One region of the Lysinibacillus sp. BF-4 genome, then DNA from elsewhere that is predicted to be linked to it. Evidence: riboswitches for the same ligand, from Rfam matches in the RefSeq annotation. Region 1 holds a riboswitch; each other region holds the start of a gene.
The links. Region 1 has a riboswitch for lysine ahead of CH76_RS06915 (aspartate kinase). Riboswitches for the same ligand answer to the same signal wherever they lie in the genome.

Region 1 (13,759 bases):
GCAGGTTTAGTGTCAGATGTAACATCAATTGAAAGCGATGGCGATGAGCATACGTTTATCCGCCCAATCTACTCAGGTAAAGCTTTCGAAAAAATTAAAATTAAAGATGGTGTGACATTCTTTACAGTACGTCCTAACAATATCGCACCACTTGAGCAAGACACATCACGCGCAGGTGATATTTCAAGCTTAGCTGTAGATATTACGAACTTACGTACAATTATTAAAGAAGTTGTACGTAAATCTACAGATGGTGTTGATTTATCAGAAGCAAAAGTTGTGGTAGCGGGCGGTCGCGGTGTAAAATCGTCAGAAGGTTTCGAACCATTGCAACAATTAGCTGACCTATTAGGTGGCGCTATTGGAGCATCACGTGGTGCATGTGACGCTGATTACTGTGATTATTCACTACAAATTGGTCAAACAGGTAAAGTTGTAACACCAGACCTTTACATTGCAGCAGGTATTTCGGGCGCAATCCAGCATTTAGCTGGTATGTCTAACTCGAAAGTCATTGTAGCAATTAACAAGGACCCAGAGGCAAACATCTTTAATGTAGCTGATTACGGTATCGTAGGCGACTTATTTGAAGTAATGCCATTATTAATCGAAGAGTTTAAAAAAATTAAACAATCATAAGTGACTAAGTTGCGTAGGGCAAGTACCTACGCAACTTTTTTTATAGGTATATTTGAAGTGCTTAATCCAGTTTAATACCGATGTGGGTATATAAATGAAGAAACGTCTCTAAAACAGCCTATATGGTATGAAAGCTTTGAACGTCATAAGCACATCCCCTATAGCGTAAGAGTGGTCTTTAGCTGTAATGTATAGGAGAGTGTTAACATTAGCAGTCAATGAGCAATTTAATCCTTGCAGTAATACACTTTAAAGAAAAATCCTCTATTTATTTTAGTCTAGTGTAATAAGAGAAAGTGCTAGAATTACCGCAAGGGGTAAGGGCTTACCTTAGTCGTACATAACCCACCATTACACACATTATAAAATAGTGAGCAAATAACTCGCTTATTTAAAATACCCCCTGTATACTACAAGTATAGTTAATCTAAAGGAGGAAATAATAATGGCAGTAATTAATGCAACTGATGCAAACTTTCAAGATGAAATTAAAGATGGCGTAGTACTAGTAGACTTTTGGGCAGCTTGGTGCGGACCATGTAAAATGATTGCTCCTGTACTTGAAGAGCTTGCTACTGATTTAGATGGCAAAGCTAAAATCGTTAAAGTAAACGTTGACGAAAACCAAGGTACAGCTTCTCAATACCAAATCATGTCAATCCCGTCTTTACTTTTATTCAAAGATGGTGAGCTTGTAGAAAAAACAATGGGCTTCCAACCAAAAGAAGCTTTACAAGCTTTCGTTGAAAAACACCTATAATAGTTAAAACATATACGCCGAGCGCTCTTGTAGTGCTCGGCTTTGTTGTCGTTAGGGGGCGAACATATGAACGAGATCATTAAGCATAAGCTAGCATTATTACCAGATTTACCTGGTTGTTATTTAATGAAAAATCATCAAGGTACGGTGATTTATGTAGGTAAAGCTAAAGTATTAAAAAATCGCGTACGCTCTTATTTTACGGGTAGCCATGATGGCAAGACAGCGCGCTTAGTAAGTGAGATTGAGGATTTTGAATACATTATTACATCATCTGATTTAGAAGCGCTCATTTTAGAGCTCAACCTTATTAAAAAGCATGACCCTAAATATAATATTATGCTGAAAGATGACAAAACCTATCCGTATTTAAAAATTACTAATGAACGCTATCCGCGGCTTATTACCACGCGTAAGGTGAAGCGTGATAAGGCCAAATATTTTGGGCCATACCCTAATGCCTATGCGGCAAATGAAACAAAGAAGTTACTAGACCGCATTTATCCTTTACGTAAATGTGTTAGTATGCCAAAGCGTGTTTGTTTGTATTATCACCTAGGACAGTGCTTAGCACCTTGTGAGAAGGATGTAAGTGTTGCACAAATGGATGAGGTAGTAGCACAGATTACACACTTTTTAAATGGTGGGGTAGATGATGTGAAAGCTGAACTCGAACAAAAAATGTTAGCGGCTGCAGAGACGTTGGCATTTGAACGTGCGAAGGAGCTACGTGATCAAATTACTCATATCGATACTATTATGCAAAAGCAAAAAATGATTACACGTGATAAGGCGAACCGTGATATTTTTGGTTATGCAGTAGATAAAGGCTGGATGTGCGTACAAGTATTTTTTGTTAGACAAGGTAAATTAATTGAACGAGATGTATCCATATTTCCCATTTACCGTGAGCCCGAAGAAGAATTTTTAACATTTGTTGGACGCTTTTATGAGCAACCTGAGCATTTTAAACCAACAGAAATATTGTTACCTAAGGGAACAGATAGTGAGCTTTTAATGCAGTTATTGCAATCAAAGGTTACAGTTCCTCAGCGCGCGCAAAAAAAGGAGTTAGTAGACCTTGCGATAAAAAATGCACGTGTCGCACTAGACGAAAAATTTAAGATTATTGAACGTCAAGAAGAACGTACAGTAGGTGCATGTGATGAACTTGGAGCAGCAATGAATATTTATTCGCCGCTACATATTGAGGCGTTTGATAATAGTCATATGCACGGGGCAGATGCTGTTTCGGCTATGGTGGTATTTATAGATGGTAAACCTGATAGAAAGGCTTATCGCAAATTTAAACTACGTGATACGGCAAGCCACGATGACTACGGTGCAATGCGCGAAGTATTACGTCGTCGTTATAAACGTGTGCTACAAGATGAGTTACCGCTTCCTGATTTAATCGTCGTAGATGGTGGCAAGGGGCAAATGACAATAGCTAAGGAAGTGCTAGAAGATGAGCTAGGGCTTAGCATTCCAATTGCGGGCTTAGCGAAGGATGATAAACACCAAACCGCAGAGCTACTTTACGGCGAACCACCAGAACGTATTGCCTTAAAACGTACGAGTGATGGCTTTTATTTATTACAGCGCATTCAAGATGAAGTGCATCGCTTTGCGATTACTTTTTTACGTCAACAACGAGAGAAGCAGGTTATCCAATCTGTGCTAGATCAAATTGAAGGCGTAGGACCTAAGCGTAAGCAACAATTACTTGCTCATTTTGGTTCTATTAAAAAAATCAAGACAGCTGATGTGGCGGCATTACAGGCAGCGGGTATGCCAGAGAAGCTAGCTACAACCATTCATGCATTTTTCAGACAATAGCATTGCACGTTAAATTAGAGTGTGCTATGGTTACTATACAATTATATGATTTGAGATAGAGGCGCAAGTTTCATGAGTATACAATGCGAGAGTGAGCAAACTCCGTGACCATTGTAAAAAGGGACACTTGCCGAAGCCATAGCCAGTTGTTCCTGGTAGTGGGCTGGTTTTGCATTGAATAAATGTAAAACTGTCGAAATGTTTATTTCGTTGAGCTATCTGCCATGTACAATGAACACATACATGATAGACAGCACATGCGAAATGCATGAGCTGTCTTTTTTTATTGGAGAGGGAGTGGGCATATGAAAACCGTTATTGTGAAAGTTGGCGTATCAGCTATGCAATCCGAGGAGCGTATTGAGCAAGCCGCACATTACATTGAAAAGCTGAAAGAGGAAAATTATCGTGTTGTTGTAGTAGCCTCAGGCATGGCAAAGGAACAGGCGATTTTATTAGCACCTATTGCTAAATGGACAAAGGATGCATTACAGCGTGAGCAAGCGATGTTGATGGCAACGAGCTCACAAATTGCGGCGAGTAGCTTAGCAGTAGCACTACAGGCGCGCGGGCATGCTTCAACAGCATTAACAGCACAACAAGCAGGAATTGCTACAGATGCGCGTTACCAAAATGCACGCTTAACAGCTATTAACACAACTAAAATCGAAACCTTACTCGCGCAGGGAAGTATTGTCACAATCGCAGGTAGACAAGGCATGGCAAATGGTGAAATTACTTCACTAGGTGACGGTGGCTCAGCAACATTAGCTGTAGCACTTGCGCACCACCTGCAGGCGACACATGTTGTAGTGCTTGCTAAAGACAGTATTTATACAGCAGACCAGCAACTTGTACCAAATGCACAGCGTATGACGGAGATTTCGTTTGATGAGATGTTAGAGTTTGCTCACTTAGGGGCTAATTTATTGCACCCACGTGCAGTGGAGCTAGCTAAAAAGCATAATGTAGCAATTTTGATTCAAGCTTTAATGGAACAGCAAGGTACTTGGGTTAAGGGGGAAAAGGACATGGAAAAAGAAATGATTGTACGCGGTGTAGCGTATGAAGCGGATATTGTACGCTTAACAGTAGGTTATGAGGCAGAGCAGGAGGTATCGTTAGCCGCGTTATTTACAACGCTAGCAGAACATCGTATTAATGTAGATATTATTGTGCAAGCTGTGATGAACCATGCGCAACAAACCGTATCATTTTCCATTGACAAGGCGCAGTTTGCTGAAGCACTAAAAGTGTTAGAGGATAATAAACAGGCATTAGGTTTTAGCTTTGCAGATTTTGAGATTGGTTTAGCTAAAGTGTCTATTATTGGCTCGGCTATGGCTTCTAATCCTGGAGTGGCCGCACGCATGTTTGACCGCTTACGCAAGGAAAAAATCATGGTGAAAATGGTGAGCACTTCGGAAATTAAAGTGTCTGTCGTTGTACCGCAAGATGAAATGGTACACGCAGCGCAAGCGCTACATGATGAATACCATTTAGCATAACAAGAGGGAGGAGCTGCGGCTTCTCCTTTTATATTGGGTATTTTAGTAAAAAAGTAATGATAGGATATTGTAAAGTTTAGTCACTAATATTGACAAATGAAAGAAAATTCACTAATTTTGAAGGAGCACCTATTATGCTTAGGTGGGTTTAAAGTCGTGGGATAGCCACAGGAAGAAGGGGAATAGCGTGATGTTTCGTAAAAAGCAACATACGGAGGTACCTGGTATTAGTGAGGCGGCACACCAAGCTGTAGTAGAAGAACTGGCACAGCTAAAGCATTATGTACAGCAAAAGGAAGATGCAGTGGATATTAAAAATGCACTGTTAAACTTTGTATTGGCCCATATTGAGCTTGTTAATTTTCAGACCATACTTAATATTGAGCGTGTCGCAGACGGTGTGCATACTATTTCGAGCAATTGCAGGCAGCTCGCAGCAAGCAGTGAGGAAATGTTAAGTACAGAGCAGGCTATTAATGCCAATATGCAAGAAGTACAGGCAATTTCGCAAGACTTAACAATGCGTATGCAACAGGTCGTTGCCTCTAGTGCACAAATTAGTGATCGCTTAGTAGACGGTACACAGGCCATGACCTATTTACATACAGAGTTATTAAAGATGAATGATATTACAACAAGTGTATCGTCCATTGCAGACCAAACTAAATTACTAGCGCTTAACGCATCTATTGAAGCTGCGCGTGCAGGTGAGCATGGTAAGGGCTTTAGCGTCGTCGCCTCTGAAGTAGGCAAACTTGCTAATCACTCCAAGGATTCACTGAGTGAGGTCGTTACCATTCGCACAATTATTGAGGAGCGCTCTGATCAAGTTACAGAAAATATGCGTCATGTTGAAAGTTTTACACTTACACTAGTTGAGGAAGTAAAGCGAGATGTAGCTACGTTAACGACGACATCTGAGCAACTCAATGAAGCATCTGTAGGAATGGATGAAATCACACAGGCTTCTGAACAATCAGCTATCGCAATTGAAGAGCTAGCAGAGGTAACGCAAGATTTATCCGAAACAAGTCGCTTTTCTAAAATGATTCAGGCGCAGTTTGAAGAGGTAATGCGCACCGTACAACCAACACTTGAGACACCGCGTCAGCAAACACTCATTAGTCAGTTGAGTGCGCGTCTAAGCGATCATGCTGCCTTTTTACGAGCTACGATTAAAGAAGCAGGACGCGGTGGCACAGTTACCGCACATACGCAGTGCAAGTTTGGGCGCTGGTACTATGATAATAAACAGCAGTTTGGACATATTCGGGCATTTCAAGAAATTGAGCAGCCACATAAGCAAGTACATGAGGCAGCGCAAGTATTATTAGTAGAGAGTAGCATTACAAATGTACGTGAATTTGTCTATCACTCACTTGCTGTATTGCAAGGATTTATTGAGTTAATCGATGTGCTACGCAGAGAGCAACAAGCCTCGTAGCAATGATTTTTTAGGTCAAAGAGTTAAATGAATGACCGGTAATTAAAAAAATGTTAGACCACATCTTGGTCTAACATTTTTTCTTTTTGCCAGCGCTTCTTTTAGCGAATTTCTTTAGGGTCCCACTTAATTGTAAAAAGGACAGTCTGGTCTTTCTCTTGTTTTTCATCAAAGCACTCTGTCAAGTAGCCTTTTTGCTGTTGAATTTGCTCCGCTAGAAAGCCAGCCTCTAATCTAAAATTACGCTTTGCAAAGTTAAAAACGGCTGGATCATTCGCAAGCGAAAATATGTATCCATCTGTTGTTTCTTTTTCGAGCTGTAAAATACCGAAACCTGCTTCGGCAAAAAAAGAGTTGACATCAACATCTGTGTCGCACGGGTACTTGCGTGCCATTTCCTTACCAGCCCAGTATAAAATATCTGATTCATTCTTTCCTAATATTGAAGATAGTGTGAAATCTCGGAGCAATTCATAGCCAAATGCAGGCATTTGTGCTTTGGATTCGTTTTGCATGTATAAATCCTACTTTCTTTTGAATTTTCTTATAATTTGACGCTGTTAGAATATTCATGATTAAAGTACAAAAAAATCGAATACACAAGGTAAAAAACGCATTTTTCATAACTTTATCTCTCGCTAAGTCACCTTGACGACAGTGTATAGAGAGAGTACAATGAACTTGTCATAATATTGTACCATGCTGAAATACGCAGTCAATTCAATCGTCATTTTTCATAGATGACGATTCGTTGGTGCGCTATTTTAAGTACTAAGGGGGGTAACAGTCTTGTCGAAAGAGCGAGAATTTTTATGGCGCCGTTTACACTCTCTACTAGGTGTGATTCCTGTAGGTTTGTTCTTGGCGTTCCACTTATCATTGAACTTCACTGCTGTTGGCGGTGAACAAGCTTACAATGATGCAACAGGAATGATGGACACAGTTCCACCAGCGTTACTATTAATTATTGAATGGGTTGTCATCTACATCCCACTACTGTTCCACGCAGTTTACGGTGTATACATTGCATTTACAGCGACGCTAAACAACAAACGTTTCAGCACGTTCCGTAACTGGATGTTCACTTTACAACGCGTAACAGGCGTATTTTTAGTTGTTTTCATTGCTTGGCATATTTTCCAAACGCGTATCCAAAAAGCGCTTGGAGCTGAAGTTGAATTCAATATGATCGCTGACATCGTAGCAAACCCAGTAATGCTTGCTTTCTACATCGCAGGTATTTTAGCTGCAACGTTCCACTTAGCGAACGGTTTATGGGCATTCTTAGTGAGCTGGGGTATTACACAATCTCCACGTTCACAACAAATCATGACTTATGTTACAGCAATCGTTTTCGTAATCTTAAGTATCGTTGGTGTAGCTGCAATTTTAGCTTTCGTTTAATTCAAATGAAACTATAAGGCAAACACTAAATTGCAAAGTTAAAGAGGAGTGAGAATTAATCATGGCGAAAAGCAAAGTAATTGTTGTCGGCGGCGGTTTAGCTGGTCTGATGGCGACGATTAAAGCAGCTGAAGTTGGCACTGAGGTTGAATTATTCTCATTAGTTCCGGTAAAACGCTCACACTCTGTATGTGCGCAGGGCGGAATTAATGGAGCAGTAAATACAAAAGGTGAAGGTGACTCACCTTGGATTCACTTTGATGACACTGTTTATGGCGGTGACTTCTTAGCGAACCAACCACCTGTTCAAGCAATGACACAGGCAGCACCAGGTATCATTCACTTATTAGACCGTATGGGCGTTATGTTTAACCGTACACCAGAAGGTTTACTAGACTTCCGTCGTTTCGGTGGTACATTACATCACCGTACAGCATTCGCTGGTGCGACAACAGGTCAACAACTTTTATACGCACTAGACGAGCAAGTTCGTGCACACGAAGTAGCTGGTTTAGTTACAAAATATGAGCACTGGGAATTCCTTGGTGCGATTGTCGATGACGAAGGCGTTTGCCGCGGTATCGTAGCACAAGATTTACAATCAAGTGAGATTAAATCATTCCGCGGTGATGCTGTAATTATGGCTACTGGCGGACCTGGTATTATCTTCGGTAAATCTACAAACTCAGTAATCAACACAGGTTCTGCAGCATCTATTGTTTACCAACAAGGTGCAACATATGCGAACGGTGAGTTCATTCAAATTCACCCAACAGCGATTCCTGGCGATGACAAAAACCGTCTAATGTCAGAATCAGCTCGTGGTGAAGGTGGACGTGTTTGGACATATAAAGACGGTAAGCCTTGGTACTTCCTAGAAGAAAAATACCCAGCTTACGGTAACTTAGTACCTCGTGATATCGCTACACGTGAAATCTTTGACGTTTGTATCAACCAAAAGCTTGGTATTAACGGGGAAAACATGGTTTACCTTGACCTTTCACACAAAGATCCACATGAGTTAGATATTAAACTTGGTGGTATCATCGAAATCTATGAAAAATTCGTAGGTGACGATCCACGTAAATTACCAATGAAAATCTTCCCAGCAGTTCACTACTCTATGGGTGGTATTTGGGTAGATTACGATCAAATGACAGAAATCCCTGGTTTATTCGCAGCAGGTGAATGTGATTACTCTCAACACGGTGCTAACCGTTTAGGTGCTAACTCATTATTATCTGCAATTTACGGTGGTATGGTTGCTGGTCCTAAAGCAGTTGACTACATCAAACACCTTAAAAAGCATGCGGCTGATTTACCAGAGTCAGTATTCGAAAACCGCGTAAAAGAAGAACAAGCAAAATGGGACGCTATCCTTAAGATGGACGGAACAGAAAACGCTTACCTTTTACACAAAGAGCTTGGTGAGTTAATGACGAAGCACGTTACAGTAGTACGTTTCAACGATGGCTTAAAAGAAGCTTACGCTGAAATCCAAGAACTTCTAAAACGTTGGGAAAACATTAACATCAACGATACACAAAAATGGTCTAACCAAGGTGCACAATTCACGCGTCAGCTGAAAAACATGCTTTACCTTGCGTTAGTTATTACTAAAGGTGCGCTATTACGTGACGAATCTCGTGGTGCTCACTACAAACCGGACTTCCCGGATCGTAATGACGAAGACTTCTTAAAAACAACGATGGCGAAATTTAACCCTGCTACAGGTGAGCCTGAAATTACTTATGAGGAAGTTGACGTATCACTTATTCCGCCACGTAAACGTGACTATACATCGAAAGGGGATGAATAATCATGCCAACAACAGCAAACACTGGTCGCATGGTTAAAATTGAGATTCTCCGTCAAGATACTGAAGGCGGCGCTACACGCACCGAGAAATTTAGTATCCCTTACCGTCATGGTATGAACGTAATTTCTGCTTTAATGGAAATTCAAAAAAACCCAGTAACTGAAGATGGCAAGAAAACAACGCCAGTTGCTTGGGATATGAACTGTTTAGAGGAAGTTTGTGGTGCATGTTCGATGGTGATCAATGGTCGCCCACGTCAATCATGTTCAGCACTTATTGACCAATTAACAGAGCCAATTCGTTTAGAGCCAATGAAAACTTTCCCAGTAGTACGTGACTTACAGGTTGACCGTAGCCGTATGTTTAATGCACTGAAAAAAGTTAAAGCATGGGTACCAATCGATGGCACATACGATTTAGGCGAAGGTCCACGTATGCCAGAGCGCAAACGTCAATGGGCTTACGAATTATCTAAATGTATGACTTGTGGTGTATGTATGGAAGCTTGCCCGAACGTTTCGGAAAAAGCATCATTCATCGGCCCAGCACCATTATCACAAGTACGTCTATTCAATACACACCCAACAGGTGCTATGAATAAAGACGAACGTCTTGCTCAAATTATGGGCGACGGTGGCTTAGCTAACTGTGGTAACTCACAAAACTGTGTTGAAGCTTGTCCAAAAGGGATTCCACTTACAACTTCAATCGCTTCACTTAACCGTGCAGCAACAGTCCAAATGTTCAAGAACTTCTTCGGTTCTGACCATATGGTTGACTAATAAAACTAGCATTAGCGAGAAATTTCTCGCTAATGCTTTTTTATTTGTTTATAATGAATATATATTCATTTTGAAGGGGTGGGAATGATGAGAGTAAATTATATTGAAGATTTAACAAAGTGGGCTGAGACGTTTACCTTTTATAGTGAGGTGCGTGTGCGTTTTTCGGAGACCGATTTATTTGGTCATATGAATAATACTGTGCCATTTGCTTATTTTGAGCAGGCACGTATTGATTTATTTGAGCACTATGGTATTTTAATGCCTGACCTAAGTAAAAAAGAAGCTGAGCGTGTACCAATTGTGGCAGATTTACAATGTGATTTTTTGCGTCAGGTATTTTTTAATGAAAAATTAAAAATCTATGTAAAACTTGCGCATATTGGTAATTCGTCAGTGGACATTCATTATATGGCAAAAAATGAAGCAGGGCATATTTGTTTTGTAGGGCGCGGTAATATCGTGCAAATTACGTATGCTACTGGTAAGAGCGCAGCATTTACTGAAGCAGAGCGAGAAGCAATGAAAAAGATTTGACGGCTTTCTGAAAGTAGCATAAAATTTAGGATAGTAATTTTATGCGATAGGCGGTAAAAAATATGGAAGCCCCAATAGGCGTTATTGATTCAGGAGTTGGTGGTTTAACAGTAGCAAAGGAAATTATGCGACTGTTGCCAAATGAAAAGATTTATTATATTGGTGATACGGCGAGATGTCCGTATGGCCCACGACCACGTCATGAAGTGCGTAACTTCACATGGCAAATGGCAAAGGCGCTTGAGCGCAAGGGTATTAAGCTCTTAGTGATTGCCTGTAATACAGCTACAGCAGTTGCCCTACATAGCTTACAGAAGTATTTTTCTGTACCAGTTATTGGAGTAGTTAACCCAGGTGCACGCGCAGCGATTAAAAATACGAAGCGCCACGAGGTTGCAGTACTTGCGACAAGAGGTACAGTAGAGAGTGGTGCGTATGAGGAGGCCATTGCTTCACTTAGCTCATCTACACATGTCGTACCACTAGCTTGCCCGACCTTTGTTCCTTTAGTGGAAAGTGGCGAATATAAAAGTAGTGTAGCTAGAGGGATTGTGCACGAGGGTTTAAAGCCGCTACGTGACGAATCCTTTGATACGGTTATTTTAGGTTGTACACATTACCCTATCCTGCAACACTACATTGAAGAAGTTGTAGGCGAACATGTGACTGTACTATCATCAGCTGAAGAAACAGCAAAAGATGTACAAGAAATTTTAGCACAGCGCGGCGAGCTTGCGATAGGCACACCGCAACACAAATTTTTTGCGACAGGTTCTGTACCAATTTTTAAAGATATTGCAGAGGATTGGTTAAAGCTTGAACAAACAGAAGTAGCACGTATCAAATTAACCTCGAGCGATTAAGTTCGGGGTTTTTCTTATGGCAAAAATTTTGTTATGATGAAGTTGTAGAATAAGGAAAAGAGGCGTTTTATAAAATGACAAGACATGACGGACGACAAGCACAGGAGTTACGACCAACACGCGTAACAAGTGATTATTTAATGCACCCAGAAGGCTCAGTATTAATCGAAGTAGGTAATACAAAAGTAATTTGTACTGCAACGGTTGAGGAGCGTGTGCCTGGCTTTTTACGAGGACAAGGTAAAGGTTGGATTACGGCAGAGTACTCGATGCTACCACGCGCAACAGAACAACGTACAATGCGCGATGCAGCAAAGGGTAAAATTAATGGTCGTACAATGGAAATCCAACGACTGATCGGTCGTGCGCTACGTGCGATTGTAGATTTAGAGGCGTTAGGTGAGCGTACTGTATGGATTGACTGTGATGTTATCCAAGCGGATGGCGGCACGCGTACAGCATCTATTACAGGTGCTTTTATCGCCATGACACAAGCAATTGCTAAACTTCATGAAGAAAAACCATTCACGACATTCCCTGTTACTGATTTTTTAGCCGCAACAAGTGTAGGTAAGTTAGCGGATCTTGGCCCTGTGCTTGACTTAAATTACATTGAAGATTCAAGTGCAGATGTGGATATGAACGTTATTATGACAGGCTCAGGTAATTTTGTAGAGCTACAAGGTACGGGGGAAGAAGCGACTTTCACACGTGCAGAGCTAAATGAATTATTAGACCTTGCTGAAGCAGGTATCGCACAATTAATCACAATGCAAAAAGATACGTTAGGCGAGGCTGCAGCTAAGGTTGGTACGAAGGAGGAAGCATAATGAAGCAAGTAGTAATTGCAACGAAAAATCGTGGTAAAGTGAAAGATTTCGAAACATTGTTTCATCCGCTTGGCTATGAAGTTGTAACGATGTTTGATGTTGCGCCAGATATGGAGATTGAGGAAACAGGCACAACTTTCGAAGAAAATGCGATATTGAAGGCAGAAGCGTTAAGCAATGCCTTAGGTAAAATGGTAATTGCAGATGATAGTGGATTAGCTGTAGATGCTTTAGCTGGTGAGCCAGGTGTGTACTCTGCACGTTATGCTGGCGACCATGATGACGAAGCTAACATTGTTAAGCTACTCGCTAATCTTGAAGGTGTAACAGATCGCACTGCACGTTTTGTTTGTGTAATGGCAGTGGCCGCACCTAATCAATCAACCTATACAGTACGTGGTGAGTGTGTAGGAGAAATTACTACAGCTAAATTGGGCGACAATGGTTTTGGTTATGACCCTATCTTTTTTGTACCACAACTTCAAAAAACAATGGCTCAGCTAACAGCAGCACAAAAGGGCGAGATTTCGCACCGTGGTAATGCATTACGTAAGTTACAATCAACATTAGGTAGCATATAATGCAACTTGTGATTATGAGCGATACCCATGGCAATACAGAAGTAATTGAGCAAATAAAAGAGCAGTACCCTAATGCAATGTTTATTCATTGTGGTGACAGTGAACTACAGCATAATACAGAGGCGTTAACAGACGTTTATGTTGTGCGTGGCAACTGTGATATGGATTGTGAACTAGTAGATGAGCAAGTAATTGAGGTAGCAGGAACTAAAATTTTAATTGTGCATGGACATTATCATAATGTTCATCGCACACCGCTTAATTTGGTATACCGTGCTAAGGAGCTAGAAGCAACGATGGTATGCTTTGGTCATACACATATTGCAGGCGCTGAATGGATTGATGATGTGCTTGTCATTAATCCTGGTAGCATGACACAGTCGCGTAGTGAGCACCCTGAAAGCTATGCGCTCGCTACATATAATGAACAGTGGCAAGTAGCATTTATCGACGTAGATAAAGGATGAGAGGCATGAAAAAGAAAATCGCCCTATTGGCAATGTTAGTAGCTGTCACGACAGTGCTAGCATCATGTAATGCATTTAAATGGTTTATTGGTAATGTCAAAGAAGAATTAGTGGGACGCGAGTTAATTTTACAAACTTATGACGAAGAAAGCCAACTGATTGATAGTGTAACAGGCAAGAGTATAAGCATCGAAGCAGATGACAAGTTTGCGATTAAAGATGATGAGGGTGGCACAATTAGTAAGTCGGCCGTGCTTAATATTACAGTGGGTGGTAATCAAATGCT
Region 2 (4,165 bases), on a different contig from region 1:
GATTAATGGTGTTGTTTAATTTGAGCTAAAACAGCATCACGCAGTGCAGGCTCCATTGTTTTGTCTAGCTTCACTTGGTTAGTTAAGCGTTCTTTTAATTCTTTTTCGGTCATAATACCGCGTTCTTCTAAGATTGTGACAAGTAAGTTTAAGATTAAAATATTAGTTGTATTAGCTGCATTTTGTTCCATACAAAAGCCCTCCTATAAGTAATGTACTGTACTTATAGTATGCCCCTAACTGTATTATTTGAAACGACAATTGCCAAAATTAAGCAGTCCACGAGCATGAAATAGGGGATAATTAGCATGATGTAGCAGACAATTCCTATTGTTCTTCTACGTATTTATTGCCAGCCGCATACCAGCCGCTACCAAATAAAATAGCAACAACTACAAGGAAGACATAGATCGGTAGTTGCCAGTTACCTGTTTGGTCGTAAAGCCAGCCAAAAATAACCGGACCACTTGCTGCGAGTAGGTAACCAATAGACTGTGCAAAACCTGATAAGTCTGCAGCTGCGTATGCTGTTTTTGTGCGTAATGTAAAGAGCATCATAGCTAAGCTAAATGAAGAGCCACCAGCAGAGCCAATACAAATCATCCATAATACTGTGTAGTCAGTGAAACCAAGTGCAATACCAACAAAGCCAATGGTATAAAGTAGTGTTAGTACAATGACAATAGGACGTTGATTTTTTAATTTGTCGGCAAGTACTGGCATAATAAAAGTGAGTGGTAGTTGAGCTAAGAGCATGATAGCAACCATCCACCCTGCCTTATCTGCTGCCATACCTTGCGATACAAAAATTGCAGGTAGCCATGCACCTGTTGTATAAAAAATAAAAGATTGTAAACCCATTGCGAGTGTTACAGCCCATGCGAGTGGTGAGCGCCATAGCTTTAATTTAGGTGCAGTAGTAGTTGTAGCTTGCATACGATCATTATTGCGTAATTGTGGTGACCAAACTAAGCTGGCAATCATAACAATTATAATAGGAAAGGCGAGTGCAATTTGCCAGTTAGTAGTGTTGGCAATAGGATGGCTAAGCCCTGCACCAAAGCCACCTGATACATTCATCGCAACAGAGTAAATCCCCATCATTAAGCCAACATGGAAGGGAAATTTCAATTTAAAAAAGCTAGGTAACAAAACATTACCAAAGGAAATAGCTACACCAATAATAATTGTACCTACTAGCAATAGTGAGGTCATGCCTACTGAACGTAGCGCAATACCAGCAGCTAATAGAAGCATTGAAATAAATAAAGACAGCTCAATGCCAATCGTACGTGAAATACGTGGCACAAAGGGAGATACTAATGCAAATGCAAGTAATGGGATTGTTGTTAAAAAGCCCGCTAACACATTTGAAATACCAAGCCCTTCTCTAATAAATTCGATGATGGGGCCTACAACTGTTAAAGGTAAGCGTAGTGTCATTGCCATCAATATGATACCAATAATCAAAATAAGCGTTTTACCACGCCAATTTATTTTCCGGGAAATACTAAGCTGTTCATCCATTGCAGTCCCTCCATAAATTTCGTATTATTACCACAGTTTAGCGTAAAACATACATATAAAACAGAAAAATTAAAAAATACAGATAATTTGGTAGCGTTTGCATTGCGTTTTTTCCTATGTTAAACTCGTTTACGTTATCAAAAATTTCATATAATACCTCATAATTTATGAGGTAGAGGTCGCGGTATGCAAGAGTAAGCGTGTGGAGATGGCAAGCATCGATGAAACACGACGAAAGGGTACACTGCCGAAGCGTTAATTAGCTTGCCGTAATTAATGCTGGGGTTGTCATCGAAAGAGACAGAACTGTCACGCCACAAGCGTGTTGAGCTATCAGTTGAGGTTTTCAGGAAGCATCTTCACGATATGTGAGGATGCTCTTTTTATTTACAAGAGAGGAAGCAATAATGATGAGTAATGAAATAATTGAAATAGGTAAAAAACCTAAACTCCAAAAATCACTTAAAAGCCGTCATATTACGATGATTTCCCTCGGAGGGACAATTGGTACTGGTTTATTTTTAGCGAGTGGTGGTGCGATTGCACAGGCTGGCCCTGGTGGCGCATTATTAGCTTATGGCTTAATTGGTATCATGGTATTCTTTTTAATGACTAGCTTAGGTGAGATGGCAGCTTATATGCCATCATCAGGTTCATTTAGTACGTATGCTACAAAGTTCGTAGATCCCGCGCTAGGCTTTGCACTAGGCTGGAACTATTGGTATAACTGGGCAATTACAATCGCAGCTGAAATCGCGGCTGTTACTTTAATCATGAAGTATTGGTTCCCAGACAGCTCGTCCATTTTATGGTCACTGTTATTTATTTGTATTATTTTAGGATTTAATGTGTTATCTGTACGTAGCTATGGCGAGAGTGAGTATTGGTTCTCGATGATTAAAGTAGCTACAGTAATTATCTTTATTATTTTAAGTTTTGCGATGATTTTTGGTATTCTTGGAGGCAATGCACCTGTTGGCTTTACTAATTTCTTTCATGGTGACGGCCCGTTTCATGGTAGTTTTTTAACGTTCTTTGGTATTTTCCTAGCGGCAGGCTTTTCATTCCAAGGTACAGAGCTTCTTGGTGTAACCGCTGGCGAAACTGAAGACCCAGGGAAAAATATACCGAAAGCCGTACGCTCGGTATTTTGGCGAATTGTACTGTTTTATATGCTTGCGATTTTAGCGATTGGCTTACTCATCCCGTATGACGACCCACGTTTATTATCAGAGGATGTAACGGTATCACCATTTACTTTAGTATTTGAACGCACAGGTATCGCATTTGCGGCCTCTGTAATGAATGCGATTATTTTAACGGCATTATTATCAGCAGGTAACTCAGGGTTATATGCATCGTCTCGTATGCTGTGGCAGTTAGCTGTGGATGGTAAAGCGCCTAAGTTCTTTATGAAACTAACGCGCCGAGGTATTCCAATTTATTCGTTACTTGCAACACTGGCTGTTGGTTCACTAGCATTTTTAGCCTCTATATTTGGCGATGGTGTTATTTATATTTGGTTACTTAATGCGTCGGGGTTATCAGGATTTATTGCATGGCTTGGTATTGCCATTAGCCATTATCGTTTCCGCCGTGCCTACATTAAGCAAGGGCATGATCTCAATGATTTACCATATGTTGCACCACTTTATCCTTTTGGCCCATTGTTTGCGTTCTTCTTATGTTCAGTGGTAATTATTGGTCAAAACTATCAAGCTTTTGTAGGTGGTCATATTGACTGGTCAGGATTATTAATTACGTATATTGGTATTCCGTTATTTTTAGCCTTTTATATTGGTTATAAAGTAAAACATAAAACTAAACTTGTACCGTTAGAGGAATGTGATTTAACGGTAGAAAAATAAAAGAGATGCGTGCTATATTTTTTAGCACGCATCTTTTTTAGGTTTTAGGGCGTTCTTATAAAGGTAAAGTACATACTAAAAGGGGAGATTAACATGAAAAAAACAGCGTTAGCCGCAGCACTCGGCTTAAGTGCGATGTTAGTATATGGTTGTTCAAATGACAGCAAGGTGGATACTGCAACAAACGAGCAACCTACAGCGACTGAAACACAAAAGGACATTATTTCGATGGATGATATTAAAGCAAAAGCTTTAAAGGAAATTGAGGGTGGCGAAGTAACGAGTGTGGAGCAAGACGATAAAAAAGGCATTCGTGTGTATGAGTTAGATGTTGTAACAAACGAAGTCAAATACGAATTAACTTATGACGCGCATACAGGCGATTTACTCAAAAAAGAAGAAGAACGTCGTGACCAAACGAATAATGGTGATGTCGCAACAGGCGATGCAACAAAAGAGTTTAAAGTAACAGAGAAGCAAGCTAAAGACATTGCTATGAAAAAAGTTGGTGAGGGTGAGATTTCGAAATTTGAATTAGATCGCAGTGACCAAAAGTACGAAATTGAAATTAAAACGGCTACGATGGAGTATGATGTGGACATTGATGCCAACACAGGCGATATCGTAAAATATAAAGAGGATACACGTGACTAATGAAAGCGTTTTTGCTATAGTGTAAAAAAACGAACGTTAAAAAGGATTTTATTTGAAATCCGTCTAATTTCCGAATGTTTGGAATCATTACACTATTTTAATACGTCTTGCAAACA
Region 3 (13,759 bases), on a different contig from region 1:
TTGTAAATAATAATGCTCCACCTCATGCAAATATTGGTCAAGCGGACGTAAATCCTGCTGTTCCTCCACTACTAGCCCCTCATTACGCTTATGCGCTTTTTCGAGACGCCACTTTAACTGGGCAGGTAGCATCACCATTTCAAGTGTTTCTTCGGTCGTTAATAAACTCCCCACCTCATCAAGCAATAACTCAAGCTCTTTTAAATTGCCCGGCCAATCATATGCCAGTAAAAACTTTTCGACATCAGGCGCAATATATTTAATATGCGAGCCGTACTGGTCGCGGTGGCGACGGAAGTAGTCCGTAATAAACGGCAAAATATCTTCTTTACGCTCTCGTAATGCTGGTACTTTAATCGACACACTCGAAAACAAATGGTACAGCGTTTGCGATAGCTCCCCTTGACGGATTAAATCGACAGGGTCTTCCCCCACACTGGCAATAAAGTAATGCTTGCGATCCTCATACTCATTAAGCAATGCAATAATACGTTCCTGTGCTTGCATTGACAAATACTCAATGCGCTCCGCAAAGAAAGTACTGTTGCGGTTTTCTTTAATTGCCTTCTCTAAACGCTCAATGACCGTTTCTTCATCACGTCGGCAAATGAGTGTAATAAATAATTCGTTTTTTTCGATGAGAGCATGATGGATACCCTCTGCAATCATATCCTTACCCGTGCCTGATTCTCCAATCAACATAACGGGGATGCGCCCAAGTGCGGCGGCACGCGCAATCTGAATAACCCGCTTCATTGCATCTGATACAGCTGTAATAATATCAAACGTCAGCGGTGCGCCGTAGCGACGGAGCGGTTGGTACATCATGTATTGTTGCTGGGTAATATCACGTACAAACTCCACAGCACCAAGCAACTCACCTTCTACAATTAGCGGCATAATGTTGCTGATGGTCGTAACCTCCTCACCGCGCTTATTCCAAAACGTTGCCTTATGCTGCATAATTGGTTTGGCTGTTTCAATCACCTGAAAGAGCTCGCTACGCTGAAAATCGCCATTGACGATTTCGAGCGCCTTCTGCTTTTCAAACTGCTCGTCCGTAACTCCCATTAGCTCACGCATTTTTTTGTTGTAAATTAATACATTTCCTTGTTGATCAATGGCACATACACCACTGACGCTTTGCTCTGTAATAAAACGATACAGGGCAACTAGCTTATCATTATCCATGTAATTCCCTCATTTTTAGCTTCGTCCTGTTTATTTTACCATGCTTTGCGTAAAAAAACTTTTCCCATCTCAAACATTGCTGTGACAGCGTTTTCACAACTTTAATTATTAGAAAATTCGCGTTAGTGGAATAAAACACTTGCATTATCTCTAATTATTTTGCATCATAGTATGCATAAGGTTGATTACTACAGCAAAATTATTTTGCATTAAAACTTAGGAGGTTTTTTTTATGATTCCATACAAACACGAACCATTCACTGATTTTTCGATTGAGGCCAATGCTGCGGCATACAAAAAAGCGCTTCAACAAGTAGAGGCAGAGCTTGGTAAAACATATCCGTTAGTAATTAACGGCGAGCGTATTACAACAGAGGGTAAAATCACATCATATAACCCCGCTAAAAAAACAGAAGTTATTGGTCACGTAGCCAAAGCAAATAAAGAGTTAGCTGAGCAAGCGATGCAAGCGGCTGATACAGCATTTAAAACATGGAAAAAGGTTGACCCTGCCATTCGTGCAGACGTATTATTTAAAGCTGCTGCGATTATTCGCCGCCGCAAGCATGAGTTTTCGGCTTGGTTAACAAAAGAAGCAGGTAAACCATGGAACGAGGCAGATGCAGATACAGCAGAGGCAATTGACTTCTTAGAGTATTACGGTCGCCAAATGCTTGAGTTAAAACCAGGACGTAAAGTCGAAAGCCGCCCAGGCGAATTTAACCGCTATGACTATATCCCACTAGGTGTAGCTGTTATTATTTCACCATGGAACTTCCCACTTGCGATTATGGCGGGTACAACAGTTGCCGCTGTCGTAACAGGTAACACGGTATTATTAAAACCAGCTTCAACAACACCAGTTGTAGCGTATAAGTTTATGGAAGTTTTAGAAGAAGCAGGTTTACCTAAAGGTGTAGTTAACTACATCCCAGGACCTGGTGCAGAAGTTGGTGACTACTTAGTAGATCACCCAAAAACACGCTTCATTAGCTTTACAGGCTCACGTGATGTTGGCTTACGCATTAATAACCGCGCTTCAACATTATCAGAAGGCCAAATTTGGTTAAAACGCGTTATCGCAGAAATGGGCGGTAAGGATACGATTGTTGTTGATAACGAAGCTGACTTAGAACTAGCAGCACAATCTATCGTTAAATCAGCATTCGGCTTCTCAGGTCAAAAATGTTCGGCTTGTTCACGCGCTGTCATTCACCAAGATGTATACGACACAGTCGTAGCGCGCGTCGAAGAACTAACAAAAGAACTAACAGTTGGTGACCCAACAGACAATGCAAACTTCATGGCAACGGTAATTGACGAAGCGGCATTTAAAAAAGTAACAAGCTACATCGAAATCGGTAAAGAAGAAGGTCGCCTCATTGCAGGTGGTACAGCAGATGACTCAACAGGCTACTTTGTACAACCAACCGTATTTGCTGATGTTGACCGCAATGCACGTATTATGCGCGAAGAAATCTTTGGCCCAGTAGTAGCGCTATGTAAAGCAAAAGACTTTGACGAAGCACTAGAAATTGCTAATGACACAGAATACGGCTTAACAGGCGCTGTCATTACGAAAAATCGTTTCCACCAAGAACAAGCGCGCGAAGACTTCCATGTGGGTAACCTTTACTTTAACCGTGGTTGCACAGGCGCAATTGTTGGCTACCAACCATTTGGCGGATTTAATATGTCAGGTACAGACTCTAAAGCAGGCGGACCTGATTACCTGCAACTACACATGCAAGCTAAAACAACTTCTGAAATGTTATAATCTGCTCACTATTATAATAGAAGAAACTCAAAAAAATCGTACCCCCCTTTTACAAGCCAAGCTCATTACGAGCTTGGCTTTTTACGTACAAAAAAACGATGCACTCCTAAAGAGTACATCGCGTCTATTAAGCAAATGTTCGTTGTAAAAAAGCTTTTGTACGGTCATGTTGTGGGTTGAGTAACACTTCATCAGGCGTGCCTTGCTCCACAATAACCCCCTTATCCATAAAGACAATACGGTCAGATACTTCACGCGCAAACTGCATTTCATGGGTCACAATTAACATCGTGTTACCATCATCCGCAAGCTTACGCATTACTTTTAGTACCTCGCCTACCATTTCTGGGTCAAGTGCACTTGTTGGTTCGTCAAATAGCATGACATCAGGGTTCATACACAGCGCACGCGCAATCGCTACACGCTGCTTTTGCCCACCTGACAGCTGACGCGGACGCGCATTCACATATGCCTCCATGCCCACAAGCTGTAAGTATTCCTCCGCAACCTTAATCGCTTCGGCTTTACTGCGCTTTAGCACTTTTACTTGTCCTACAATACAATTATCAAGCACTGTTAAATTATTAAATAAGTTAAATTGTTGAAACACCATCCCCAAATGCGTACGATAGGCTTCAATATTTTTCATTTCTTTTAAAATATCATTGCCTTTATAAATAATTTCGCCCCCATTTGGCGTTTCAAGAAGGTTAACACAGCGTAGCAATGTTGATTTACCAGAGCCAGATGAGCCAATTAACGTCACTACCTCGCCCTTTTTCACTTCAAAATTAACATCCTTTAAAACTTCGTTGCTACCGAAGGATTTGCTTAAATGTTTAATACCAATGACTGTTTCCATTACGCTACCTCCTTCTTCTCAAATGCCTGCGGGCCGTCTAAACGACGCTCCATCCAGCGTAAAATACGCGTTGCTGTAAAGGTCATAATTAAGTATAAAATACTCGCAATAAAGAAAGCCTCAAAGTAGCGGAAGTTAGCACCGGCAATTGACTTCGTTTGGAAAAATAACTCGTTAACGCCAATAACACTTAGTACAGCTGTGTCTTTAATATTCATAATTAATTGGTTGCCTGTTGCTGGTAAAATATTGCGCCCTACTTGTGGCAATACAACATGCATCATAGTTTGAACGTGACTCATACCAACAGCCTGCGCTGCTTCGTACTGCCCCTTATCAATCGACACAATACCACCGCGTACAATCTCTGCCATATAAGCACCTGTATTTAGAGATACTACTAAAATACCTGCTGTTAAAATATTTAAATCAATACCTAGCGCCATATCTAAGCCGTAATAAACGACCATGGCTTGTACCATCATTGGTGTACCACGGAAAAACTCTACATAACACGCTAAAATAAAGCGTACCACTTTAAGCAATACTTGCTTTGGTGATTTTGTTTTAGGAATTGTATCAATAATACCAATCACAAATCCGATAAGTGCACCAACAAGTGTACCAATTAACGCGATAAGCAATGTGATGCCCATAGCACGTAAAAATAAGTGCCAGTTGTTCTCTACAATGGATATAATCCAATCTAAACTCATGTTTGTCTCCCCCTGCTCATCGCTAATAAAAAAAGAGAGGCGTAAATCTACGCCCCCCTTACCACCTGCTTATTGTGCTGATGGCTGTTGCTGAATTGCGTCTTCCATAATTTGTTGGCGCTCTTCTTCAGAGATACCTTGTAAAATTTCGTTAATTTTATCTTTGTCTGGATCGTCTTTACGTAAACCAACCGCAATTGAAGACTCCGTTGGGTCTGCTTTAAAGCCATCTTTAAATACAACATACGTAAAGTCTTCTAAAGCTTGTGATGCCGAAATCCCTTCAGGACGCTCTGACACATAACCATCAATTTTACCTGACTGTAAGGCAACACGTTGTGCAGAGAAGTTATCCATCGCTGTTTCTTTTTTAACACCGTCAATTTGATCAATCACATCATAGTGTGAGGTATTTAATTGGCCTGTTAATTTAGCACCTTTGAAGGCTTGGATAGAATCCATTTCAACAAATTTGTCGCCCTCTTTATATTGGTCTTTAATATAATCGCTATCTTTACGTACCACTAGTACAAAGTCAGATTGGTAATAAATATCTGTGAAATCAATTGTTTTTTTACGTTCTTTAGTTGGTGACATACCCGCCATAATCGCATCAATTTTGTTTGATTGTAACGCTGGTACTAAACCATCCCAACCCATTTTTACGATTACTAGCTCTTTGCCTAATTCATCGGCTACTTTTTTAGCAAATGCGATATCATAACCGCCCGCAAACTCTTTACTGCCTTTAATTGCAACAGCGCCGTTTGCATCGTCATTTTGTGTCCAGTTGTAAGGTGGGTAATCTGCCTCCATACCTACACGAAACTCTTTGCTGTCATCTCCTGTTGCCTTGTCGCCACTGTCGTCCGCATCCTTACTACCGCATGCAGCTAGTAAGATTGTTGTGAATATTGCGACAATCATAAGTACAAATCTTTTATTCATTGACAAATCCCCCTCTTTTTTCCTTAAAACAATACAAAAAAAACGACCCTACGCGAAAACTTTAGGTCGAATACATATTGCCCCAAAATTCCACATCACATTCCTACTCGAGATAGCTCAACTTAGTAAAAAGGAATAACGTTTACTAAGACAGTGCTGCAATTATTAATTACAACCCCAGCATATAAGCTTAAGCCCACTTATACACTTCGGCGACATTTCCTTCATTATAGCTTCATCGTTGCTTTCACTCTGCTGTAACCTAATAAATATCGCGCCTCTACCTCAATCCGTTTAGATGAGGTATTTTGTTTATTTAATTACTTGTCATGTTATCGTAATTTGCGTATACTGTCAACAGTATTTTAGCATTTTTCTGAAAACAGCATGAATTTTCATGTAGCATTTTGTATAAGTTAAACGGTGATATAGGCAGTTGCTCCCTAATTTATGTATAATGTTTAAGAGATTGCTAAAAGGTTATGGATAGAAAAGGGGATAGTTTAATGAAAAAAATACTGCATTTTATGCTTATCATTGTAGTACTCATCGCAGCTATTGGTGGCACTATCACTAACTTTAGTGCGGGTACATTTACGTCAGTCAAATTTATTTCGCTCTCATTATTACTAATCGTAGCTACCTTGCTCACTTATAGCTATAGGCAGCGTTATCCGAGTGATCGTAAGGTGTATAGTCTTGTCGGTATTATTGTAGCCATGACCATCCCAATTGTCATTTTTGCACTCGTTACTGCGATACGCTAATAAAAAAGGGACTGCCGAGGCAGTCCCTTTTGTTATGCTTATGAGTTTAATAATAAGTCTTCTGGGTTTTCGATTAATTCTTTAACCATTTTTAAGAAACCAACAGAGTCTTTACCATCAATGATACGGTGGTCATAAGAAAGTGCCACGTACATCATTGGACGGATTTCAACTTCACCATTAACAGCCACTGGGCGTTGAACGATTGAGTGCATACCAAGGATACCTGGTTGTGTACCGTTCATGATTGGTGTAGACATTAATGAACCAAACACACCACCATTAGTGATTGTGAATGAGCCACCTGCCATATCGTTAAGACCTAATTTTTTGTCGCGTGCTTTACCCGCTAACTCTTTAATATCGTATTCGATAGCTGCAAAGTTTTTGCGGTCTGCATCGCGTACTACAGGTACTACTAAGCCTTCTTCAGTTGATACAGCGATACCAATATCATAGAAGTTGTTTAAGTGAATTTCGTCACCTGAGATTTGTGCATTTACATATGGGTACTTTTTAAGCGCTGCTACAACTGCTTTTGTGAAGATTGACATGAAACCTAGTTTGATGTCGTTTTCTTTCACAAATTGCTCTTGTTTGCGTTTACGTAATGCCATGATGTTTGTCATGTCAATTTCGTTGAACGTTGTTAGCATTGCTGTAGATTGTTTAACTTCTAGTAAACGTTTTGCAATCGTTTGACGACGGCGAGACATTTTTTCTACCGTTACACGACCTGATTCAGCTGCTGGTGTAAATACCATTGCACCTGTTGTAGCAACTGGTGCTGCTTGTTGTACTGGTGCTGCTGGCTGTGTACCATGTGCCGCTACGTCTTGTACGCGAACGCGACCTTGTGGGTCTACTGGCGAAATCGCCGCTAAGTCGATGCCTTTTTCACGTGCTAATTTACGCGCTGCTGGTGAAGCTACAACACGCTCACCTGAAGTTTCTTCAACAACTGGTGCCGCTTGTTGTGCTGGCGCTGCTTCCGCTTTTGGCGCTTCTGCTTTTGCTTCTTCTTTAGCTGGTGCTGGTGCTGCTGCGCCACCTTCGCCCGCTTCAACGATTGCGATAACTTGACCTACATCAACTGTTTCGCCTTCTTGTGCTGTAATTTCTTTTAAAATACCCGCTTCTTCAGAAATGATTTCAGCGTTTACTTTGTCTGTTTCTAATTCAACGATAAATTCGCCTTTCTCAACGCGATCGCCTACTTTTTTAACCCACTGTGCAATTGTACCTTCTGTAATTGATTCTGCTAACTCAGGGACTCTAATCTCAGCCACTATAATTTCCTCCTTTGATTTTAAAACAACCATTCAAAAATATTTTAATGAAGCCATCTTGATTATTCAAGGTTTTGGCATTGGTTACGTTTCTAACAAATTACTAATTTATAGCTCCCCTAGCTGAAATTTCAGCTAGGTGGAGTATTTGAACCGATTTCCTTGGCGTCACTTCACCACTCACACAATGCGAGGCACTGCGCTCTGTGGTTCCAGTGCGCGGCGGAAATTACGGCTACGCTTTTATTTTGATTTTGATACGGCTTCTTCAATTAGACGCGCTTGCTCTGCTTTATGTGCATCCATGTCGCCTTCTGCTGTTGATGACATTGCTGGGCGGCCAACGTATGATAGTTTTTTGCCTTCAGCTAGCTCATACATATATTGTGTTGCATATAAGTATGAACCTTGGTTTTTAGGTTCTTCTTGTACCCAAACAAGTTCTTTTGCGTTAGGGAAACGTGCAATAATATCCGCAATTTTTTGTTGTGGGAATGGGTAAAGTTGCTCAACACGTACGATGTGTAAGTGGTCGAAGCCTTCACCATCTTTAATGCGGTCAGCAAGATCAATTGCTACTTTACCGCTTGCAAATAAAATACGCTCCACTTTTTTAACATCATTACCTAAGCCTGGTTGCTCAATAACTGCTTGGAATGAACCTTCAGCTAGTTGCTCTTTTGTAGCAGCAGCTAATGGGTGACGTAATAAATATTTAGGTGATACTACAACTAATGGACGAATCGCATCTGTACCTAACATTTTTGCTTGGCGACGTAATAAGTGGTAATAGTTGCCTGCATTTGAACAGTTAGCTACTGTCCAGTTGTTTTCAGCTGATAGTTGTAAGAAACGCTCCATGCGGCTTGATGAGTGCTCTGGTCCTTGACCTTCATAACCGTGTGGTAATAACATTACGAAGCCCGATTTTTGACCCCATTTTGCACGGCTTGAAGAAATAAAGTTATCAAACATCACTTGTGCCATATTGGCGAAGTCACCAAACTGTGCTTCCCAAATGGATAATGTGTTTGGTTTTTCCATGTTATAACCGTACTCATAGCCTACAACGCCTGCTTCAGTAAGTGGTGAGTTGTATACTTTAAATGATGCGTTAGCACCTGTTATACCATGTAATGGTGTGTACTCAGCACCATTGTTTTTGTCGTGAATTACAAGGTGACGTTGTGAGAATGTACCACGCTGTGCATCTTGACCTGAGAAGCGTACTGGATTGCCTTCTTGTACGATTGTACCGAATGCTAATGTCTCAGCATGACCCCAGTCAATTTTGCCTTCTTCAAATGCTTGCTCACGACGTTGTAAAATACGTCCTAGCTTGCTTTGTGGCTCAAAGCCTTCTGGCCAAGCTAATAATTCATCGTTCATTTTTTTAAGTGCTGCTGCATCTACTGATGTATCAACATTTGTTGGGTAGCCATCTTTAACAGCTTGTGGCATTTCTACTGTGATTGGCTCTTTCGTTTCGCCCACTTCTTTTACGTGGTCGTATGATTTTTGCATTTCTGCATAAATGTCTGTATCTAATTGTGCAACGGCATCCGCTGTTACTACGCCTTCAGCTGCTAATGCTTCGCCGTAAAGAACGCGTACTGTTGGGTGCTTAGGCACGATTTTGTATGTTTCTGGGTTTGTTACAGTTGGATCATCTGTTTCGTTATGACCATAACGACGGTAACCGATTAAGTCAACAAGGATGTCCTTGCCAAATTTTTCGCGGTATTCAAATGCTAAACGTGCAACTTGTACTACTGCTTCTGGTGCATCTGCGTTTACGTGTACAACTGGTACTTCATAGCCTTTAGCAGGGTCTGAAGAATACGTTGAAGAACGTGAATCATATGTTTCTGTAGTGAAACCAATCATGTTATTTGAAATAACATGCACTGAACCGCCCGTAGTAAAGCCTTCTGTTTTAGCGAAGTTTAATGTTTCTGTAACGATACCTTGACCTGGGAAGGCCGCGTCACCATGCACTAACACAGCCATTGCTTTTGCTGGGTCGAAAACAGGCTCGCCTGCTTGTGAAGCATCATCTTGTGCTGCACGTGTTTGACCAACAACAACAGGACTTGCAACCTCTAAGTGAGATGGGTTATATGCTAATTTCACTTTATAGCCTGATGGCTTAGTTAATGTAGCACCCATGTGATACTTCACGTCGTTTGTCCAGCCCTTAGTGATTTCTAGTGAGCCGTCTTCTGGTAGGAAGTACTCGTTTGACACATGCGCAAAGTCTGCAAACATCATGTCATACGGCTTGTTTAATACATGTGTTAACACGTTTAAACGACCACGGTGCGCCATACCAATTTGTAAAACGTTCATTTTTGCTGCTTGTGATAGACGGTCTAATTCGTCTAATAGCACTACTAGCGTGTCTAAACCTTCGATAGAGAAGCGTTTTTGACCTACGAATGTTTTGTGGATGAATTTTTCGAAGCCTTCTACACGAGTTAAACGCTCTAAAAGGGCTTTTTTCTCATCTGCAGTAAGTGGTGCATTTAATGCGCCTGACTCGATTTTAGAACGTAACCAATTACGTTCTTCGTCTACTACAACATGGTCGTATTCATACGCAATTTTTGCTGTATAAATACCACGTAAATAATCTACTGCTTGCTTACCATTGGTAACGTTTGCAGGTACAGTTTCAAAAAACATTGTTGCTGGTAACGCTGCAAGGTCTGCGTCTGATAGACCAAAAGCCTTTGGCTCAATGTGTGAAAAGTCTAATGGACGATCTTTAAGTGGGTAAATGTCTGCTGCTAAGTGACCTAGGTGACGAATTTCTTCAGCTAATTTCATTGCTGCTAAAATTTTCGTAACATTTGCTGGTGCTGCTGCAGTTATTGCTTGTGCAACTGGCGCAGAGCCGTCCGCAAAGATTGGTTCACCGTATTGCTCAAATAAAGCGATTAGGCCTGGCTCTACTTCTTCAGGTGACTGTAAAAACAAGTCGTATTGCTCCATTACGTACCCTAAGTTAGGACCTTCGAAAGCTGACCAAGGTGTAACATTGTTCGACATGAAAAATTACCTCCAAATTTTTGCCGTTTACGGCATTTACAATAGTTAAATTTTATGTTGCATTTCATATAACATTCTATCATTCTTTACACAGCGTTGCACTATGTTTGCTCCGACTGACGCCAATCTGCGCTTATCTTACAAAATGCGCTGATATTCCATCTTTTTTACAACAAATAGTGAGCGCTTACACTGGAAAAGAACTTTTTTCATATCAATATTACTACTCTTCACAAAAAATACAATACTTTTCGTCAAATTTGGTAACATTCATGGTCTGTAGCGTGGTAATTGCACAATAAATGTTGTACCCGCCTCAGATGAGTGCGCCGTAATCGTGCCTTGGTACTTATGCACAAGCATTTGCACGATGCTCAGACCAAGCCCACTGCCCTCAATACGCAAGCGCGAATGATCTGCGCGGTAAAAGCGGTCAAAAATATAAGGCAAGTCCGCTTCACTAATACCTATACCATTATCCGCTACCTTAATGCTCACCATATCCTTCGTAAATGACGTGGTAATGTCGATATGGGGGTCTTGCTTACTATAGTGTACAGCATTTATTAAAAGATTTTGCAAAATTTGTGTGAGACCGCCAACAGTAATGCCCGCTTCAACTGGCTCCGTCAATTGAAGTGTTAGTGTTACCTCAGGATGTGTGCTCGTAATCGTTTGACAAGTAGCCTCAATGACTTCATTAACAGACGCACGCGCCTCCTCCGTTGTGGGTGTACGACGTGCAAGTGCGAGCAACTCCTCAATCATCGTTTTCATGCGTGTTGTTTCAGCTAGCGCTAAGTCTAGTGACTCCTCAAGTACCGCAGGATCATTTTTGCCCCAGCGTTTTAATAACGACAAATGCCCCTCAACCGCATGGAGTGGTGTACGCAACTCATGCGAGGCATCTGATACAAATTGATGTTGCTGTAAAAACGCACCTTCTAGCTCACTCATCATCTGCTCATATACTGCGAGCAACTCGCCCACCTCGTCTTTACGTGCAGGAAGCGTAGTGCGCTCTGCAAAACCTGTCTGTGCAACACCGCGCATAGCATCACGCAACTCAATGACAGGGCGCATAAATAAACTAGCCAAATAATAGCCACCTGCTACAGCAATTACAATTGCCAGCACACCAGCGAGCAACATTGCCGTTAACAAGTAGCGCATCATCGCTAAAAAATGTTGCAAAGGATGCACGAGTTGGATATAGCCTTGCATAAAGCCAATCTCTATTGGCATCGTCGTTACAAAGGCACGCTCCCCGTCCACCTTACGCTCCTCAAAGCCAATAGCTAATGGCTGTGCCGAAGATTTATCATTTATCTGCACAAGCGCCAAACCATCCGCGTTAAACAAACGCACCGTTTGCTGTTGGTCTACAATTGTTGTTAACATGCCTCTCTGGCGGCGCAACTCCTCAATAGAAGGGCCACTATTTATATAGGTAGTAACATCAGCTAATGTGCGCTCTACCTTCGCCTTCTCTTCAGTTAATAACCAGTTATAAATAAAACTATACATGACAATACAAACAATGGCGTACGTCGTAAAAATAACAAGTCCTGCTGTAATCGCCCACTTTTGTTTTAACGTCATTGACGCATCACATACCCTACGCCGCGTACCGTTTCAATGGTGGCAAACACGCCGAGCTTTGTACGCAAATGCCTGATATACACATCTACTACATTCGTCTCGACCTCTGTATCAAAACCCCACACAGCCGTTAAAATTTGTTCTCTGGTGCATACTTGTGAATGGTGCATGGCTAAAAATAATAACAAGTCATATTCGGTTTTAGTTAGCTCAATAACTTGCCCCTGTGCGCTTACACTATGTGCTGTCCGGTCAATCGTAATGCCTTCAATTACTAGCACATCTTTTGGTTGCGTGCGACGCAAAATGGTACGAATACGTGCTAATAATTCTTCGATAGCAAAAGGCTTAACAATATAATCATCCGCTCCTGCATCTAACCCACCTACACGGTCCATCACCGCATCACGCGCTGTTACTAAAATAATGGGTACATCCGATGCTTTGCGTATACGCCTACAAATTTCGATACCATTTAAACCTGGGAGCATAACATCTACTAATAACATATCAAAGCTTTCACGTTGCGCCGCTAGTAGGCCTTCTCGCCCATCTGTACACACCGTTACTGCAAAGCCCTCATGCTTGAGCTCTAGCTCAATAAAACGTGCAATGCTCGCCTCATCCTCAATCAATAAAATCCTCTGCATGGCCATCCCCCTCTTTGGTAGTAATTGTACGCTTTTTTGCGTAAAAACTCGACACGTTTGACGCACTTTATAAAGCAAGTGACAAATTGGTGTCTACCGAAAATATTTTCCATTTCTGCAGGAAAAATAACTATAGCTTTCTTTATTTTTTTGGATTATGATACTTCTTGCTGGACGTGAAATCATTACGAAAAAACGCATAATGAAATAATATTTACGATCAATGAGTAGTCATATATTAGTATTTACGGAACAAATACTAGAAAATAATTGCATTTACGCGATTTATGCACTACACTTTCATTATAGTAATAATTTATTTTCCTTTGCAGGTTTATCCTTTTTCACCTTGGGGAAAAGTTTGACGTAAAGAAGATGTCGCTTCGTCTAGTGAATTTATTTTCGACCTTAAAAGGAGGCGTTTCGCATGTTAAAAAAACGTGAGTTAGTAGAATGCAATGAGTTATATGAGTTATTATCACACCCGACCGTTTTCCCGTATGTTCGTCAAAAGGCAACATCAGCTGATGAGTACTGGTTTATGACGAAACAGCTAATGGAAGAAGAAGCTGCAGGCGCAGCAATTTCACGCACGATTACTGATGATTGGGGTCAAGTAATCGGGACAATTAGCTTATTCGACATTCAAGATGGTGCAGGCTTTTTAGGCACATGGATTGGTTTACCATTCCAAGGCATGGGCTATAATCAAAAAGCAAAGCACGACTTCTTATCTGAATTATTTTTTGAACTAGATTTCCAAACTGTTTTCTTACGCATTCGTGAGGAAAACGTAAAATCACAAAAAGCCGCAACGAAGCTACCATATGTTGTAGAGGCAAATGATACACACCCTACACTACTTGAGCAAATCAATGCAGGCGAAAAGAAATTTAAACTATACCA

Region 2: it holds a riboswitch for lysine, as region 1 does, so the genes downstream of both, CH76_RS11670 (amino acid permease) here and CH76_RS06915 (aspartate kinase) in region 1, are expected to answer to the same signal.
Region 3: it holds a riboswitch for lysine, as region 1 does, so the genes downstream of both, CH76_RS07090 (transporter substrate-binding domain-containing protein) here and CH76_RS06915 (aspartate kinase) in region 1, are expected to answer to the same signal.

What each region holds. Positions count from the first base shown of each region.
Region 1 covers NZ_JPUW01000015.1:19,521-33,279, reverse strand. Annotated here, with positions in the region: gene CH76_RS06930 (electron transfer flavoprotein subunit alpha/FixB family protein) at 1-639, shown strand, start outside; gene trxA (thioredoxin) at 1,085-1,399, shown strand; gene uvrC (excinuclease ABC subunit UvrC) at 1,466-3,238, shown strand; lysine riboswitch at 3,287-3,464, shown strand; gene CH76_RS06915 (aspartate kinase) at 3,544-4,746, shown strand; gene CH76_RS06910 (methyl-accepting chemotaxis protein) at 4,937-6,190, shown strand; gene CH76_RS06905 (YslB family protein) at 6,292-6,705, opposite strand; gene CH76_RS06900 (succinate dehydrogenase cytochrome b558 subunit) at 6,980-7,594, shown strand; gene sdhA (succinate dehydrogenase flavoprotein subunit) at 7,656-9,413, shown strand; gene sdhB (succinate dehydrogenase iron-sulfur subunit) at 9,416-10,195, shown strand; gene CH76_RS06885 (thioesterase family protein) at 10,283-10,732, shown strand; gene racE (glutamate racemase) at 10,795-11,595, shown strand; gene rph (ribonuclease PH) at 11,670-12,425, shown strand; gene CH76_RS06870 (XTP/dITP diphosphatase) at 12,425-13,006, shown strand; gene CH76_RS06865 (YfcE family phosphodiesterase) at 13,006-13,473, shown strand; gene CH76_RS06860 (DUF5052 family protein) at 13,479-13,759, shown strand, end outside.
Region 2 covers NZ_JPUW01000043.1:17-4,181, forward strand. Annotated here, with positions in the region: gene CH76_RS11660 (hypothetical protein) at 3-191, opposite strand; gene CH76_RS11665 (MFS transporter) at 328-1,527, opposite strand; lysine riboswitch at 1,693-1,868, shown strand; gene CH76_RS11670 (amino acid permease) at 1,935-3,395, shown strand; gene CH76_RS13570 (PepSY domain-containing protein) at 3,489-4,049, shown strand.
Region 3 covers NZ_JPUW01000016.1:11,142-24,900, forward strand. Annotated here, with positions in the region: gene CH76_RS07070 (helix-turn-helix domain-containing protein) at 1-1,191, opposite strand, end outside; gene pruA (L-glutamate gamma-semialdehyde dehydrogenase) at 1,424-2,968, shown strand; gene CH76_RS07080 (amino acid ABC transporter ATP-binding protein) at 3,096-3,830, opposite strand; gene CH76_RS07085 (amino acid ABC transporter permease) at 3,830-4,546, opposite strand; gene CH76_RS07090 (transporter substrate-binding domain-containing protein) at 4,616-5,494, opposite strand; lysine riboswitch at 5,600-5,785, opposite strand; gene CH76_RS07095 (hypothetical protein) at 6,001-6,261, shown strand; gene odhB (2-oxoglutarate dehydrogenase complex dihydrolipoyllysine-residue succinyltransferase) at 6,300-7,550, opposite strand; gene CH76_RS07105 (2-oxoglutarate dehydrogenase E1 component) at 7,794-10,601, opposite strand; gene CH76_RS07110 (cell wall metabolism sensor histidine kinase WalK) at 10,872-12,203, opposite strand; gene CH76_RS07115 (response regulator transcription factor) at 12,200-12,853, opposite strand; gene CH76_RS07120 (GNAT family N-acetyltransferase) at 13,281-13,759, shown strand, end outside.